2 regions of the Eubacterium sp. AF19-12LB genome follow, and region 2 is predicted to be linked to the other one. Evidence: a T-box and tRNA genes for the amino acid it is inferred to sense, from the RefSeq annotation. Region 2 holds a T-box; the other holds one or more tRNA genes.

Region 1 (9,433 bases), on a different contig from region 2:
AATAATCCATTATCTCATCATGATGCGTACTATCTAACAGTTTAAATTCATATCTTCCTTCATATTCCCTACAAAATGCATTGTAATGATTCTTTTTTTTATGATATTTTCTACCACTTAATGTCTGTAATTTTTGAGCATCATATACATAATCATAATAAGTTCTATCAGGAATTACAGTATACTTATCTTCCGGCAAATTAAGAATATCAACTGCTTCTTTATCAACTACATACATAACAAGCTTCTTATTTAAAACTTCATTAAAGTATTTTTGAGTATCATAAAAGCACTCTTTTAAATCTTCGTTCCTGCAACATGGAACTGAAGAATAATATTTATTATCTTCGCTTTTTGCTACCCACATCACACCTTTTTCATTACAAAAATATTGTGTTGGATAACAATCAGTCCACATATATAAATCCAACAAATTACTGTCTGCCGTCTCTGGCCTTCTCATTAAATAATATTTCTGTAACTTATTGTAATCTTCAATTCTAATATCTTTTAATTCTACATCCTTCATAACTTAATTAAGCAGTGCAATCGCCTGAGATGAAATTCCCAAGCCTTCTCCTGTAAATCCTAATCCTTCCTCTGTCGTTGCTTTAATACAAACCTGATTTTCGTTTATATTTAAAGCTTTCGCTACGTTTTTTACCATCTGTTCTCTATATGGAGCAAGTTTTGGTTTTTGTGCAATAATTGTTGCATCAATATTTCCAATTGTATAATTGTTATCTTTTAACAATTTTCCTACGTGTTCTAATAATATAATACTCGATATATCTTTATATTGTTCATCATTGTCAGGAAAATGTTTTCCGATATCTCCAAGTGCAGCTGCACCAAGAAGTGCGTCCATAATAGCATGAACAACAACATCAGCATCTGAGTGACCAATCAATCCATATTCATACGGAATTGTAACTCCACCCAAAATTAATTTTCTCTCTTTTCCTAATCTATGAACATCATATCCCATTCCAATTCTCATAATCTATTTCCTTTAATAAATACAACAAATTAATTCAAATATATATTATAGCATTTTTCTATATCTCAGTCGATATACGACTTGTTAATTAAAATACTATATTTATACACTCTCTGACACATATTTTTTAGTATAACACTATTCATGTATTTTTATCTACAAAGATTACAAGTTTTGTAACAAATAATCAATGCTCAATTTTTTCTTATAAATTTCATAAACCTTCTAAATAAACGAAAAAAAAGAAGGTTTCCTTAATCAGAACCTTCTTAAGTAGCGAAGGGGGGATTCGAACCCTCGACACCACGGGTATGAACCGTGTGCTCTAGCCAACTGAGCTACTTCGCCATATAAATGGGACCTACAGGGCTCGAACCTGTGACCCCCTGCTTGTAAGGCAGGTGCTCTCCCAGCTGAGCTAAGATCCCGTTGCAATCAAACTGCTTTATTAATATAACCATTTGTGCAACTTTTGTCAACAACTTTTTTCATTTTTTTTAATTTTTTTAACTAGTAGTTTAATTTGTAGTGTAATTCACTCTTACAAGATTGAATTTACCTTTTCTATTCATCATTTTTTATTAATTAACATCAATTAAATTTAACTATCTTTATAATTTCACCCTTGCTTTATCATTATAATACCCAAAAGTTGATTTATATTTAATTATTATAAATCAACTTTTGGGATAATCATAAAACCATTTATTTGTTCTGTCTTCACAGTTCTATGTTTACATTTTTCAATATTTTACTATTTCTTACTAATTTGTTCTCGCTTCAGCCTCATCAGTTATTTCTTCTGTCTGTGCTTCTGTGCTCTCTTGTGTCGCAGCTTCTGTTGTTGTCTCAGTTATATCTGATACATTCTTCGAAAATGCCGTTTGAATATCTGAGTCAACCAAATAAATATTATCATCACCTTCAACCATCATATAATATTTACTTGTATCATAAGGATTTTCTTTTCCAATATACAATGTATACGTTGTGTTATCCTCGTCTGTAAGCGCTATTGTATTTGTCTCTGCAATTACATTTCCATTATCATCTATGGTAAATCCATATTGAGATATGTCGTCCTTTTTAGCAATTTTTTCATCTGCAGTTACTGACACAAGTTTTGCAAGCATATCCGTTTCAACTGAATCTTTGCTTATATTTACTGATGCATCGCTTGAATCATGCCATTTTCCATCGCTATCTTTTGTTAATGTAATCGATGTGCCATTTGCTATATAGTTAAAAGCTGTTATTTTTTCATAATCTTTTAACTCAAATGCCGTTATTGCAGTTGCCTCTTTATTTTCAGATTCTTTTTCTTCCTGATTTTTATAAAATTTACCAACGCCAAAATAACCAATGATACATACTGCCATCAAAATAACTACTACAACAAATTGTTTTTTCTGTTTATTCATTATCTCTTTCTCCTTCTAGTCCAAATTACGATTCCCGCAACTAAAATAGCTATAGGAAGAACAACTGCAACAATTATTCCTACAAGTCTTGAAACTGATGCTGTAATTGTCAACTGAGAAGCCTGGAGGCTCTTTGAAGGAATTGACAAAGTCTCTACAGAATCATCTGTATTAATATACTCACTTAAAGCATTATTAAACATTTCAAGGTTTGCGTCTGCAACAAGTTCATTCATATTGTCATCTAACATATAAACTGAACTTAACGCCAAAATGTTGGTTTCTGTAGTTGTGCTTTCTCCATTTTCATTTTCGCTTGTTACACTCTTCTTTATTTGTGCTCCTAAATCAAATGTTCCTTCAACATCTCCATCTTCTTTAGTATATTTTTTTGCACTTTTCAAATGTGTTTTTGATACTGCTTTTGATGTTGTTGCTAAAGATGTATATGTTATTGAAGAGTCATCTTTATTTACCTGTTGTAATCCTTTTGCATATGGAGCAATTATATAGTTATCTATTCCTGACGCAAAACTTCCTGAGCCGTTTGCAAATGTAAAGAATGGTCCGTACTGATTTGAGTAGAAATCTGTATCATTTTCAGCTATAACACCTTCAACAACTTTCACTCCAAATGCTTCTAATATCGATTCAAAATTTGGTTTATCTGTCTGTGCGCTCTTGTAAGCCTCACATGCAATAATTGCTTTTCCTCCGGCATTTAAATAATCAATAACTTTCTGTGTCTCATCTTTAGAATAATCCTTTGTAGGTCCTAAAATCATTATCATTTCGCAATCATCAACTGATAAACTGTCCATACTTGCTAATTTTATTTCTTCAACATCACAATTCATTTTAGAAATTGCATCTGAAAACTTCGAGCCCATTCCAATTTCATCATGTCCTGTTATCTGATAAACAACCGGATTCTTATCTGATAACACATATGATATAGCACTGTCTAACTGACCTTCACAGTCATATCCTGTGTAAGATGTGGAGCCTGTAGTGTAATATGAACTTGTATCTGCTTCATAAATGTTATTGTAATCTACAACCTTTGACTTATTTGTCTTTTTATTTACAACAATTAAACTATTTGATGTAGGTGCTGAATCTGTATAATCTGCGTAAAAATAAGGATTTAATTTTGTATCTTTATATTCAACACTTATATGCTTTGAGCTATTTTCGTAATTTTTTAATGTTTTCTTTATTGTATCATCACTGCCATCTTTAGCTGCCATAACATAGATAACAACGTCATCATTTATTTTCTTCAACATTTTCTTTGTATCATCTGTTATTGAATACAACTTAGATGCTGTCATGTCTATGCTTGCCCATGAAGATTTATCTGTAACCTTACCTGCAACAAGATTTACAAATACTGCTACTACGATTGCTACAGCGATAAATCCCGTGCTAAATACACCTGTTGAAATAGTTGCCTTAGATACGTTCCATCTTCTTTTTTGTATTGATTGACAAGTGAGGAATAGGAACAAAACAATAATTGTCAGATAATAAACTACTCCAAAAAGAGAAATTACACCACTCATAAATTCATCTACAGGTGACAACAAATCAAATGCGCCAAGTATTTTTGTAAGTACATTTCCTGAAGATGAAATCATATTTTCTAAGGAGTTCATCATGTAACCCATAAATAAAATTACTATGCTTAAAATGGCCGATATAACCTGGCTTTCCGTTATGGATGAAATAAATACACCTATTGCAATAAATGCACAGCCATATAAAAATAATCCTAATATATTTGTGTATGCCAATCTAAATGACACTTCGCCAAATCTGGATAAAATAAGTGGATATACACACATTATTAAAACAGGTATCAAATATATTGTAACCAACGCCAAAAACTTACCTACAACTGTTTTTCCAACTGAAATAGGAGATGTCAAAATCAGCTGGTCCGTTTTAAGTCTTCGTTCATCTGCAACAATTTTCATTGTAAGAATTGGTATTGTAAATACTAAAATTAGTAATGCATTATATGCAGCATACATTTGTGTATAGCCATATGTAAGATTATAATAGATAAAGAATATACCTGCTATAAATGTTGTAACTGCTATAAACAGGCAGGCAATTACTGAAGTAAAATATGATTTAAGTTCCTTTTCATATATTGCTAGCATTATTTTTCTACCTCCTGCACTTCTTTTTCTTCATTTTTTAAATTATCTGCTAAGTTTTTATCATCCAATTTTTCTGAATTTTTCTTTTTAAACTTAAGACCTTTTTTCTTTGGCTGTGCCTTATATTCAGTCGTAAGTTCAATAAATAAATCTTCAAGAGATTTAGTCTTAAACTTAAGTTCTAATAACGGCATTTCCTTTTCTGCCAATGCGAAGAACAATCCTTCTCTTATATCAATATCACGTGATGTCACTATCTGTGCTTTACATTTTTCATCATCTAAAGTTTCAATTGAATGTTTGCATCCAAATTTATCAAGTATATTTTCTATTTCATTCGCATCACCTTTAATAATAGCCTCAATTCTGTTTTCTCCTGCAAGTTCTTCAATTAATTCTTCTTCCCTACCTGAAGCCACAAGTTTGCCCTGAGAAATAATAAATATATTCTCACATACTTCACTTATTTCAGTCAAAATATGCGAGCTCAAAATTACAGTATGCTCTTTTCCTAAATTTCTAATCAAATCTCTAATTTCTATTATCTGTTTTGGATCAAGACCTACTGTTGGCTCGTCTAAAATAATAAGGTCAGGCATTCCCATAATTGCCTGCGCAATTCCTACTCTTTGCTTATATCCTTTTGACAAATTCCTAATAAGTCGTTCTCTAACTTCTGTCGTTCTTGTCATTTCCAAAGACTGTTCTATGCAAGCCTTTCTTTCTTCCTTCTTTATTTTCTTTATCTTAGATACAAATTCCAAGTATTCATATACAGTCATATCCTGATAAAGGGGTGGAATCTCCGGCAAATAGCCAACATTCTTTTTTGCCTCCTCAGGCTCTTTAAAAATGTCATATCCATTAATTATAACAGTTCCTGATGTTGCACCTATATACCCTGTTAATACGTTCATTGTCGTAGATTTTCCTGCACCATTTGGTCCTAAAAATCCATAGACACCTTTTGAATCAATATTAAGACTCAAATCATTAACTGCAACGTTATCTCCATATTTTTTAACAAGATTGTTTATCTCTACAATACTCATGTCTTTCCTCCTACTATTTTATTGCATTGTATCGTTACAATAACTTTCTTGTATATTCTATGTTTCAATTGTGACGTTATTTCGTTCAAATTGTGATTCTTTTGTGAAAATAAAAAAGCAGTGAGAATAACTCACTGCTTTTTTATAAGTATTAAATATATTAAAATTATGCTAATTTTGCTTTAGCAACTTCTACTAATTTAGTAAATCCTTCAGCATCGTTAACTGCCATTTCAGCTAACATCTTTCTGTTCATTTCAACACCTGCTAATTTAAGACCATACATAAATTTGCTGTATGAAAGACCATTCATTCTAGCTGCAGCGTTAATTCTTGCAATCCATAACTGTCTGAACTGTCTCTTTTTCTGCTTTCTACCAGCATAAGCTGAAGTCAAAGCTCTCATTACTGACTGCTTTGCTACTCTATACTGTTTTGATCTTGCTCCTCTGTAACCCTTAGCGAGCTTTAATACTCTATTATGTTTTTTTCTAGCGTTCATTCCGCCTTTAATTCTTGCCATGATAATTTCCTCCTACTCAGAATTATAAATAAGGTAAAATCTTCTTCATATTTTTTACGTTTGTAGCATCAGTAACTGTTGCTTTTCTAAGATTTCTCTTTCTCTTAGTTGATTTCTTTGTTAAAATATGTGACTTATAAGCTTTGTTTCTTTTAAGTTTACCTGTTCCTGTAACTTTAAAACGTTTTGCAGCTGCTCTGCTTGTCTTGATTTTTGGCATTTTATATTCCTCCTTAATTTAAACTCTAGCCTATCGCTTTTGTTCGAGAAACATTGTCATGTTTCTACCTTCAAGTTTAGCTTTTTTGCTTATTACTGATATATCTTCTAATAACTTAGCAAAGTCATCTAAAACATGCGCACTACTACTAATATGAGCCATCTCACGTCCTCTGAATCTAAGAGTTACTTTAACTTTGTCACCCTTTTCTAAGAACTTTCTTGCATTATTAGCCTTTGTCTTCAAATCATTAATCTCAACGTTAGGAGATAATCTGATTTCCTTAATTTCTACTGACTTTTGTTTTTTCTTGGCTTCCTTTTCCTTCTTCTGCAATTCATATCTATACTTTCCGTAATCCATAATCTTGCAAACAGGTGGCTGAGCCTTTGGGGCAATCTTAATTAAATCTAATTCAGCTTCTTCAGCCTTCTTCAATGCTTCTCTTGAAGACATAATTCCAAGCTGTTCTCCATCTGAACCAATGAGCCTTATTTCTTTGTCCCTAATCTGTTCATTAATCATTAACTCGCTAATGGTATTGCACCTCCATAAAAAAAGTGGATAGTCAGACTATCCACTAAAAACTCAAATCAAATGAATTAAATGTTAACCTCGAATCACCTCTATGTGTCTGGGTGAGAGTGGATACTCTGCTTTGTTTTATACATCGACATATATATTACCATCTTGCAATACATATGTCAACACATTTTTTTGATTTATGTTTTTTTGTTTTCTTCAAGCTTTAATCAGGCAGATAAATTCACTTATCCGTCCTTAAATCACTATTTTGAAATACCTTTTTTAATTTATCATTTTACATTTTATTCAGGCTTAAATGTTCCACAGGCTGTTTCAGTATAATGCTTTGCACCATTACCTTCAATTCCTATACGATCTGCGCAACATTTTTTATCACCATTAAATGTACATTTAACTGCTTCGCACTGCACCTGTAATTTTGTTTCCGGTGACATTCCACAATGACAATCACTTGTATAGCTTCCTTCACCCTGTTCCTTAAAACTTCCACAGGCTGTTGAGTTAACAGTATCTGCTGTGCTTCCTTCCACTCTTATTCCATCAAGACAGCACTTCTTTTCTTTGTTATAATAGCAATTTTGAACTGAACAATTTAAAATAGGCATATCTTCGTCCTCCAATTATATATTTCGGAAATTTTCCGATATGCTTATTTTCTTCAATTGTTCTTTTTTTATGCATTTTATTTAATAAACAAAATTTTTAAATCAGTATTATTTTCTCTCTTCTAATGGAATTTCTTTTCTGATTTCTTTTGTTCTGATTTCTTTGCAAATTGCATCAATAAATTCATCTAATTTCTTAATTCCTTCATCACCTGCAAATCTGCTTCTTACAGATACTGTTCCATCAGCCTCTTCCTGTTGTCCTACAACAAGCATATAAGGAAGTTTGTCTAAACGTGCTTCTCTAATCTTATATCCAATCTTTTCTGATCTTCCATCAACAGTAACATCAATTCCGTTTTTCTTGAGTTCTGCAGCTACTTTTTCTGCATAGTCAACATATTTATCTGAAATTGGTAAAACTCTTACCTGTTCAGGACATAACCATGTTGGAAACTTGCCTGCATATTTTTCAATTAACCATGCAAGTGTTCTTTCATAGCATCCGATAGATGTTCTATGGATGATATATGGTCTTACCTTATCTCCATTTTCATCAATGTAATACATATCAAACTGTTCAGCTAATAAAGCATCCCACTGAATTGTAATCATTGTATCTTCTTTTCCATATACATTCTTTGCATTGATATCTACCTTTGGTCCGTAAAACGCTGCTTCACCAACATCTTCTACAAATGGGATATTTAATTCATTTAAAACATTTCTAATATCCTGTTCTGTTTCATTCCATACTTCAGGTTCTCCGATATATTTTTCTTTATTTTCAGGATCCCATTTTGAAAGATGATATGTTACATCTTCTTCTAATCCTAAAGTCTGTAAACAGTACTGAGCTAATGCTATACAATCCTTAAATTCTTTAACCATCTGGTCAGGTCTTACAATAAGATGACCTTCTGAAATTGTAAACTGACGAACTCTTGTAAGTCCATGCATTTCACCTGAATCTTCATTTCTAAAAAGTGTAGATGTTTCACCATATCTGCATGGCAAATCTCTATAACTCTTCTGGCTTGCTTTGTATACATAGTATTGGAATGGACATGTCATTGGGCGAAGTGCAAATACTTCTTTATCTTTTTCTTCATCGCCTAATACAAACATTCCTTCTTTGTAATGATCCCAGTGTCCTGAAATTTTATACAAATCACTCTTTGCCATTAATGGAGTCTTTGTACGTACATAACCCCATTCATTATCTTCAAGGTCCTCAATCCATCTTTGTAATTTCTGAACCATCTTCTGTCCCTTTGGCATAAGTAATGGAAGTCCCTGTCCGATTACATCTACAGTTGTAAAAAGTTCCATTTCCCTACCAAGTTTATTATGGTCTCTGTTCTTTGCTTCTTCAAGTTCATCTAAATAAGCTTTTAAATCATCTTTGCTGTCAAATGCTGTTCCGTAAATTCTCTGAAGTCTTGCTTTATTAGAATCACCTCTCCAGTATGCCATTGATGAAGATGTCAATTTAAATGCTTTAATTGACTTTGTTGACATCAAATGTGGTCCTGCACATAAATCAACAAATTCACCCTGACTATAGAAAGATATAATTGAATCTTCCGGCAAATCTTTAATAAGTTCTACCTTATATGGCTCATTTCTGTCTTCCATATACTTGATTGCATCTTCTCTTGGAAGTGTAAATCTTTCAAGTTTGGCACCTTTCTTAATGATTTTTTTCATCTCAGCTTCAATTTTATCTAAATCTTCCCTTGAAAATGGTTCGCTGTCAAAATCATAATAGAATCCATTATCAACAGAAGGTCCAATAGCCAATTTTACATCCGGATACAAATTCTTAATTGCTTCTGCAAGAACATGTGATGTAGTGTGTCTGTATGCAGCTTTTCCAGCTTCATCTTTAAATGTTA
Region 2 (9,433 bases):
GGCAATGTCAGTTGTTTATACGATTAATGATGTAATAAAAGAAATAGAAGAAATGGATGAGGATGAAGAGAGTGATGAGTAGAAATACAAATTTTATAATGTGATATGTGTGTGCTATAGCGTTTGGAAATAGGGAATAATATTAAAACATAATCCTTAAGCATAACCAAGTGTGTCATATAGAATATCACTTATCGGAAGGTTAATGCTTAAGGATTTTTTATAGTCCATATTTAAATGTATATGTTAAGGAGGAGCGGAAATAATGTACGAAAAAAGATTAAATAATGGATTAAAAATAGTAGAATATCCAATAGATAATGCACAATCAATAGAAATAGGATTGTATATAAAGGCAGGTGCGAGATATGAGAATAAAGGCGATAATGGAATAACACATTTATTAGAGCATATGCATTTTAGACAACTGGGAAATATGAAGCAAAAAGAAATATACGAATATGCAGAAAAAATGGGAAGTACCTTACGTGGTACAACATATAAAGAAATGCTATGCTTTAATATAAAAGTAAGACCTAAATATCTGAAAAAAAGTTTAAATCTCTTTGAAAAAATTATAACAACTTACGAATGGACAGAAGAACAGTTAAAAAGTGAAAAAAAAGTTGTAATAAGTGAAATACGCGAGAAAGAGGATAATAATGAAAATCAAAAAATAATAGACAGAGTAATATGGAATAAACATCCTTTGTCCAATAGTATTTTAGGTAATGCATCTAATATAAAAAGAATTACTTTGCAAAAATTAGTCCAATATAAGAAAAAAATATTTTGCAAAGATAATATGTTGCTTGTTATAACAGGGGCAATCAACGAAGAGGAAATTATATGGATAAACAAAAAATTTGAGGCAATTGCAATTAATGAATGTTTACAAAAAATAAATTCTAACAATATGAATGATGGGCAATTCAAAAGAAAACATAATTATTTAATGAAAAATTATCCAGAATGGAATTTAATAAATATGCAATTGATTTTTGACGTTGATTTAAAACAAATAAAAGAAAACGAACTCTTGTTTTTTAACAGTATAGTTGGCGGAGGAGATGGCTCTTATTTACAACAGGAAATTCGAGACAAACGAGGAATGGTTTATGATATATATTCTTATGGAGAAATATTTAGCGATAAAGCAGTATGGTCTATAGTTTATTCTATTGAAAAAGACCAGCTATATTTAAGTTTAAATGTAATTGTTAAGATGCTAAAAATGTTAAAAACTGTAATTTCACAAGAAGATATAGAAAAAAATATGCCTTTTTTTACAGAAAACTTATGGTATTGGACAGAAGGAACAAAAGAATTAAATTTTCAATTAGGAAATGACTTCATAAAAAACAAAATAGGACTGACAATTAATGAGCGAATAAAAGAAAATGAAAAGATTAATTATGAGAGAATGCAAAAAGTGGCGGAAATAATTTTGAAAAATAAAAATATGTCATTGATAGCAATGGGACCGATAAAGGGTAGATAAAAGGAAACAGAAAGTTAGTTATACACATTTACAGATTGAAACATGAAAAAGTAGAATTTACAAAAATAAACATATATGCTGTTTTATACAACTTAGGTCGGAAAGAATATTTTGATAACTTGGTTTCCATGCTAAATTCAAAAAAATATCAGAATAGAAATTCAGTAGTTAACAGCTTGAATGATATTGCAAACGAGGACAATAAAGATATGATAATTAATCTGCTATTGGAGCATAAGAAAAAGGAAACGGCAATGTCAGTTATTTATACGATTAATGATGTAATAAAAGAAATAGAAGAAATGGATGATGATGATGAAGAAAGTGATGAGTAGAAATACAAATTTCATAATGTGATATTCGTGTGCTATAGACAATTCAGCTTTCATTATTGACAAATAATCATAAAAATAATACACTCATAGTAATTGGCATAATTAAACGCAATGAAGAGAAGAGTACATGGGAATACAGTTTACAGAGAGTCTGATTAGGTGAAAGCAGACAACAGGTTGAACTATGGAAGATGGACTTGGAGCGGCATGGGCGAGCATAAAGTAAACCTGTGACGGATACACCCGTTAAAGTGAAATGAGATTCGGATATAGTTTTGTTAGTGGATTAAGAATAGTATTTGAATACAGTAATTAATGATACTAATATCTGAATAAAGTAAAGTGGTACCACGAAGTTAAAGCACTCTCGTCTTTGCATAAAGAAGAGAGTGCTTATTTTAATTTAGTACCACTACGGGCGACAGGCAACGTAATTGTACTTTCGTTGATTTTGTCAATTCCTATGAAACTATATTCGGGAGTTTTTAGAATAAATAAAAAAGGAGTTTATTTGAAATGGAAAAGAAACCATATTATTTGACAACAGCCATTGCTTACACATCAGGTAAGCCACATATTGGAAACACATACGAAGCAATCCTTGCAGACAGCATTGTACGTTATAAGAGACAGCAGGGGTATGATGTAAGATTCCAGACAGGAACAGATGAACATGGACAGAAGGTTGAATTAAAGGCAGCAGAAAAAGGTGTAACACCAAAGGAATTTGTAGATGAAGTATCAGGAGAAATCAGACGAATTTGGGATTTGGTAGGAACATCTTATGATAAATTTATCAGAACAACAGATGAAGACCACGAAAAACAGGTTCAGAAGATTTTCAAAAAATTATATGATCAGGGTGATATTTACAAAGGTGAATACGAAGGAATGTATTGTACACCATGTGAATCATTCTTTACAACATCACAGTTAGTAGATGGCAAATGTCCTGACTGTGGAAGAGAATGTACACCTGCAAAGGAAGAAGCATATTTCTTTAGAATGAGCAAATATGCAGACAGATTGATTGAACACATCAATACACATCCTGAATTTATTCAGCCGGAATCAAGAAAGAATGAAATGATGAACAATTTCCTTCTTCCGGGACTTCAGGATTTATGCGTATCAAGAACATCATTTAAATGGGGTGTTCCTGTAGACTTTGATCCAAAGCATGTTATTTATGTATGGATTGATGCATTATCAAACTATATTACAGGACTTGGATACGATGTAGATGGAAATCACGGTGAATTATATAAGAAGTATTGGCCGGCAGACCTTCATTTGATTGGAAAAGATATCTTAAGATTCCATACAATTTACTGGCCAATTATGTTAATGGCATTAGACGTTCCACTTCCAAAGCAGATATTTGGACATCCATGGTTACTTCAGGGTGGAGAAAAAATGAGCAAGTCAAAAGGAAACATCATTTATGCTGATGACCTTGCAAGCTTATTTGGAGTAGATGCAGTAAGATATTTTGTTCTTCATGAAATGCCATTTGAAAACGATGGAACAATTACTTGGGAATTAATGGTTGAAAGAATGAATTCTGACCTTGCAAACACACTTGGAAACCTTGTAAACAGAACAATTTCAATGTCAAATAAATACTTTGGCGGTGTTGTAAATAACGCAGGTGTTACAGAAGAAGTTGATGAAGACTTAAAGAAAGTTGTCCTTGAAACTCAGGTTAAGGCATCTAAGAAAATGGAAGACTTAAGAGTTGCAGATGCAATTACTGAAATCTTCACAATGTTTAAGAGATGCAATAAATACATTGATGAAACAATGCCTTGGGCATTAGCAAAGGATGAAGAAAAGAAGGCAAGACTTGAAACAGTTCTTTACAATTTAATTGAAAGTATTACAATAGGAGCAAGTCTTTTAGAACCATTTATGCCTGAAACATCAAAGAAGATTCTTGAACAGTTGAATACACAGGCAAGAGCCTTTGATGATATGACTGAATTTGGAAAATATCCATCAGGAAATAAGGTTACAGAAAAACCTGAAATCTTATTTGCAAGATTAGACATCAAAGATGTAATGCCAAAGGTAGAAGAAATTCAGGCAAAACAGAAAGCAGAAGCAGCACCGGAAGAAAAATATCCGGAAGTTGAACCAAAAGAAGAAATCACAATTGATGATTTTGATAAAGTACAGATTCGTGTTGGTGAAGTATTAAAATGCGAGCCGGTTCCAAAGGCAAAGAAACTTTTAGTTTCACAGATTCGTATTGGAAATGAAGTACGACAGATTGTATCAGGTATTGCAAAATATTACAAACCGGAAGAAATGGTTGGTAAGAAGGTTGCAGTTATTACAAATTTAAAACCTTGCAAGCTTTGTGGCGTAGAATCACAGGGAATGATTCTTGCAGCAGCAGATGATGATGGAAACCTTTCAGTAATGACATTAGACAAAGATATGCCTGCAGGAAGTGAAATCTGTTAAAATATAATAGAATATGTTTAATGGTTGAATAAAAGAAAATTATTCAAGTTGTTTATTAGATTGTATTTAACGACAAAATTATATTTGTTGGAAAGTTTGTTTAAAATGTATTTAATGGGGAGCAGGTTATGACAGTAAATAAATGGATTAAAAACAGAATATTTGCAATTGCCATTTTATTGTCAATTATTTTTAGCTCAGGCTATTCTTCTTATGCTGCCACAGCATTTGTAAATCAGAATGATTATACTTATGCAGGAAGTATTAAGCAGGAAGCAAAAAGAGTTAAAAATGAATGCTTGCGCCCTGAAAAAAATGCACAAATACAGATTAAAAGAACTGTAGATGGAACTTCAAAAGAAGCAAAATCAAGAAACAGATATCAGCAACCGTTTATTTATGGAGCAATATTTTCACACAATTTATTTCCGGGAGGAGTTAGTGTAAAGAGTGTTTCAGGTTTATATACTTTTGATAAACGGAAGAATTACAATATAGTTTATATACACAACCAGGATGGCAAAAAGAGAATGCTGACTATTACATAGATAAAATCTTTTGTAATAGGAGGTGTGTGTTATGGCAATGAATATAGTAGCTATTATTTTAGCTGTTGTATGTGTTGCAGCAGGAGTAGCCTGCTGGTGGACACAAAGACCTGGCGATGATGAATAATAAAGTAAATTAAAAGAGACCTTTGACGGAAATTATTAAATTAAGAGGCGATGCATAATCCGGTTTAATTTAATAAAAGTACGTCAAAGGTCTTGTTTTTTTCGTGTATTGAAACGCATTCGAAGTGTTGCAAGCAACTCTTTATTCGAGTATAATGAGTGAGGATATGTTACGGGAAAAAGATGGATTTTATAAATATAATGTTGGGGTCAAAAGCACCTGACTTTGATGCCTACAGATTTTTTAGAGTGACACTGCAAAAGATGATTGCAAAATTAAGATTATAAATTGAAGATAATCAACGAGTGGAGGAAGAATCATGATAATTGATACACACGCACATTATGATGACGAAGCATTTGATAAAGATAGAGAGAAGCTCTTAGATTCTATGCAAAACAGAGGAATTGAATATATTGTAAATGTGGGAGCAAGCATTGCATCATGCAAAACAACAGTTGGTCTTACAAGAAGATTCCCTAATGTATATGGGGCGCTTGGAGTTCATCCCGACGAAGTTGCAAGTCTTACAGATGAGGATTTTGACTGGTTGAAACACGCAATTTATAAGCCTAAGATTGTTGCAGTGGGAGAAATAGGACTTGATTATCATTGGAATGATAACAGAGATGAACAGATTGCCTGGTTTGAAAAGCAGATGGAACTTGCAAGAGAAGCAGAACTTCCAATAATTGTTCATAGCAGAGAGGCAGCTAAAGATACTTTAGATGTTATGAAGGCTTCAAAGGCAGAAGAAATCGGAGGAATCGTTCATTGCTTTTCATATGAAAAAGAAATGGCACGTGAATACATTGATATGGGATTCTATTTAGGAATCGGAGGCGTAATAACATTTAAGAATGCGAGAAAATTACGTGAAGTAGTTGAATATGCCCCAATGGAAAATTTAGTATTAGAAACAGACTGCCCATATTTATCACCTGAACCGAACAGAGGAAAGAGAAATTCATCATTGAATATTCCGTATATTGTTAGTGCAATTTCTGAAATAAAGGGAATAACTCCTGACGAAGTTGTAGAGATTACAAGCAATAATGCAAAGAAAATATATGGCATCGGATTAGATGATGTAGACAGATTAATATAGAAAATGAGGAAAAATAATGGCATATTTAGGAAGCCCGAAAGCAACATTAGAAGTAATAAATAAATATGGATTTGCATTTCAAAAGAGATTCGGACAGAATTTTTTAATTGATTCTAATATATTAGAAAATATTGTAAGTGCTGCAAATATTACAAAAGAAGATTTTGTATTAGAAATTGGTCCGGGAATAGGAACAATGACACAGTATTTGTGCGAAAATGCAAGAGAAGTAGTTGCAGTGGAAATTGATAAGTCACTTATTCCGATACTTCAGGATACTTTAAGCGAATATGATAACGTAGAAGTAATTAATGAAGACGTCTTAAAAGTGGATATTAAGAAATTGGCAGAAGAAAGAAATGACGGAAAGCCAATTAAGGTTGTTGCAAATTTGCCTTATTATATAACAACTCCTATCATAATGGGATTGTTTGAAAGTGGAGTGCCAATTGACAGCATTACAATTATGGTTCAAAAGGAAGTGGCAGACAGAATGAAGACGGGTCCCGGTTCAAAGGATTATGGAGCTTTATCATTAGCCGTTCAGTATTATGCAACAGCAGATATAGTATTAAAGGTTCCGGCATCATGTTTTATGCCAAAGCCAAATGTAGATTCTGCAGTTATAAAACTTACAAGACACAAAGATACTCAGGTAAAAGTAAGCAATGAGAAACTAATGTTTAAGATTATACGTGCTTCATTTAATCAGAGACGTAAAACATTGGCTAACGGATTGAAAAACTCACCGGAATTAAATTTTACAAGAGAACAGGTTACAGAGGCACTTGTTTCAATGGGCAAATCAGAAAGCGTAAGAGGTGAAGCGTTTACGCTGGAAGAATTTGCAAAATTAACAGATATACTAAACAGTAAATAATAATGAAAAATCAAGTCAGGAATGATGTGAAGAACAGAGTTCTTGACTTATTTTGATATATAGAGGAGAAACAGGCGTATGAAACAATTGATATTAGGAATTTTGGCACATGTAGATGCAGGAAAAACTACATTGTCAGAGGCTTTGTTATATACAACAGGAAACATAAGAAAATTAGGAAGAGTTGACCATAAAGATGCATTTTTGGATACATATTCCCTTGAGCGTGAGCGCGGAATTACAATATTTTCAAAGCAGGCACAGCTAAAGTGGAAAAATGAAAATGAAGAAATAAACATGACTTTGCTTGATACTCCGGGGCATGTGGATTTTTCTGCGGAAATGGAAAGAACACTACAGGTTCTTGATTATGGAATCTTAGTTGTCAGCGGAAGTGATGGAGTTCAGGGGCATACAGAAACTTTGTGGAAACTTTTAAAAAGATACAACATCCCTACATTTATATTTGTTAATAAAATGGATTTAGCAGGTAGCGATAAAAATCATATAATGGAGAATTTGAAATCAAGACTAGATACAAATTGCGTAGATTTTTCTGATTATGAGAAGTCAGATGATAATTTTCTTGAAAATGTTGCAACATGTGATGAAAATGCCCTTGAAAATTATATGGATACAGGTGAAATATCAAATGAGGAAATAACTAATCTTATTGCAGAAAGAAAGGTATTTCCATGCTTTTTTGGTTCAGCTTTAAAGCTTGATGGCATTGAACTTTTATTAAATGCAATGGCTAATCTTACTCAGAATAAAAGTTATCCGGATGAATTTGGAGCAAGGGTATATAAAATATCAAGAGACAGTCAGGGAAACAGACTTACACATATGAAGGTTACAGGCGGAGTACTTAAAGTTAAAGATGTAATCAATGATGAAAAGGTTAATCAGATTAGAATTTATTCAGGAAACAAATTTGAGACAAAAGACAGCGTAAAAGCAGGCGAAGTGTGTGCTGTAACAGGACTCGAAAATACAAGACCGGGACAGGGAATCGGAGATCAGGAAGGTGAGAGTATTCCTGTATTAGAACCTGTTTTGACTTACCAGATTATTTTGCCTGAAGGATGCGATGCTCATAATACATTTAACAAATTAAAGCAGTTAGAAGAGGAAGACCCGCAGCTTGATATTGTGTGGAATGAAAATTTGAAAGAAATTCATGCAAGACTTATGGGAGATGTTCAGATTGAAATTTTACAGAGTCTTATAAAGGAAAGATTTGATATAGATGTGACATTTGGACAGGGTAGCATTGTGTATAAGGAAACCATTAAAAATAAGGTGGAAGGAATAGGACATTTTGAACCGCTTAGACATTATGCGGAAGTACATTTGCTTCTTGAGCCGGGAGAACCGGGGAGCGGGATGGTGTTTGAAACTGCATGTAAGGAAGATGATTTGGATAAAAACTGGCAAAGATTAATACTTACGCATTTGTATGAAAAGCAGCATATTGGTGTTCTTACAGGCTCGCACATTACAGATATGAAAATAACACTTATTGGTGGCAGAGCACATGCAAAACATACTGAAGGTGGAGATTTCAGACAGGCAACTTATAGGGCAGTGCGAAATGGTCTGAAACAGGCAGAAAGTGTTTTGCTTGAGCCATATTATGAATTTACATTGGAAGTGCCTACGGAAAATGTGGGCAGGGCGATGAATGACATAAGCCAGATGAAAGGGGAATTTGAGACACCGAAGACAAATGATGAGGTTACGGAGATTACAGGGTATGCACCTGTATCAACTATGAGCGGATACATTACAACCGTAAATACTTATACAAGAGGGCGTGGAAGGTTGTATTGCAAATTGGCGGGTTATATGCCTTGTCACAATGCGTCGGAAGTCATTATGGATATTAATTATGACAGTGAGCGAGATGTGGAAAATCCAACAGGCTCAGTATTTTGTGCTCATGGTGCAGGATTTAATGTTGAATGGGATAAAGTAAAGGATTATGCACATGTAACAACTGATAACTTAAAAGATAATGATTATGAAGAACCGGAAAAATTTGTACCGGTAAAACAGCCTGAACCAGGGAAAAAGTGGCAAATGGGTGCAAGTTATGCAGAGGACAAAGAATTACAGGCGATATTTGAAAAACAGTTTGGTCCGGTTAAAAGACGTTTGGCAAATGAATCAGGATTTGGTTATACAGATAATCAGGGAAGTGGAAAGAAAACACAGAAGAAATATGTTTATAAGGAAAATAAAAATAAAAAAAATGAGAAAAAATATTTGCTTGTCGATGGCTACAATGTAATATTTGCATGGAAAGAATTAAATGAACTTGCACAGGTCAATCTGGATGGGGCAAGACTTAAACTTATGGATATTATGAGTAATTATCAGGGATACAAGCAATGTGAGTTAATACTTGTATTTGATGCATATAAAGTTAAGGGCAACATAGGAGAGGTTTCAAAATACAACAA

The links. The T-box of region 2 lies ahead of metG (methionine--tRNA ligase). A T-box ahead of a tRNA ligase gene usually reads a tRNA of that ligase, here a tRNA-Met.
Positions count from the first base shown of each region.
Region 1: it has a tRNA-Met gene. The T-box ahead of metG (methionine--tRNA ligase) is inferred to sense a tRNA for this amino acid. The anticodon was not compared.

Region 1 is NZ_QUGP01000005.1:12,953-22,385, forward strand. Features, by position in the region: gene DWX29_RS06090 (phosphatidylglycerol lysyltransferase domain-containing protein) at 1-529, opposite strand, end outside; gene ispF (2-C-methyl-D-erythritol 2,4-cyclodiphosphate synthase) at 533-1,000, opposite strand; tRNA gene DWX29_RS06100 (tRNA-Met) at 1,275-1,348, opposite strand; tRNA gene DWX29_RS06105 (tRNA-Val) at 1,356-1,428, opposite strand; gene DWX29_RS06110 (DUF4340 domain-containing protein) at 1,765-2,421, opposite strand; gene DWX29_RS06115 (Gldg family protein) at 2,421-4,589, opposite strand; gene DWX29_RS06120 (ABC transporter ATP-binding protein) at 4,589-5,641, opposite strand; gene rplT (50S ribosomal protein L20) at 5,808-6,164, opposite strand; gene rpmI (50S ribosomal protein L35) at 6,187-6,384, opposite strand; gene infC (translation initiation factor IF-3) at 6,415-6,909, opposite strand; gene DWX29_RS06140 (DUF1540 domain-containing protein) at 7,212-7,535, opposite strand; gene thrS (threonine--tRNA ligase) at 7,644-9,433, opposite strand, start outside.
Region 2 is NZ_QUGP01000015.1:14,983-24,415, reverse strand. Features, by position in the region: gene DWX29_RS11590 (HEAT repeat domain-containing protein) at 1-82, shown strand, start outside; gene DWX29_RS11585 (pitrilysin family protein) at 266-1,501, shown strand; gene DWX29_RS11580 (hypothetical protein) at 1,630-1,836, shown strand; T-box leader at 1,939-2,214, shown strand; gene metG (methionine--tRNA ligase) at 2,353-4,305, shown strand; gene DWX29_RS11570 (hypothetical protein) at 4,434-4,853, shown strand; gene DWX29_RS11565 (TatD family hydrolase) at 5,300-6,088, shown strand; gene rsmA (16S rRNA (adenine(1518)-N(6)/adenine(1519)-N(6))-dimethyltransferase RsmA) at 6,105-6,968, shown strand; gene DWX29_RS11555 (TetM/TetW/TetO/TetS family tetracycline resistance ribosomal protection protein) at 7,047-9,433, shown strand, end outside.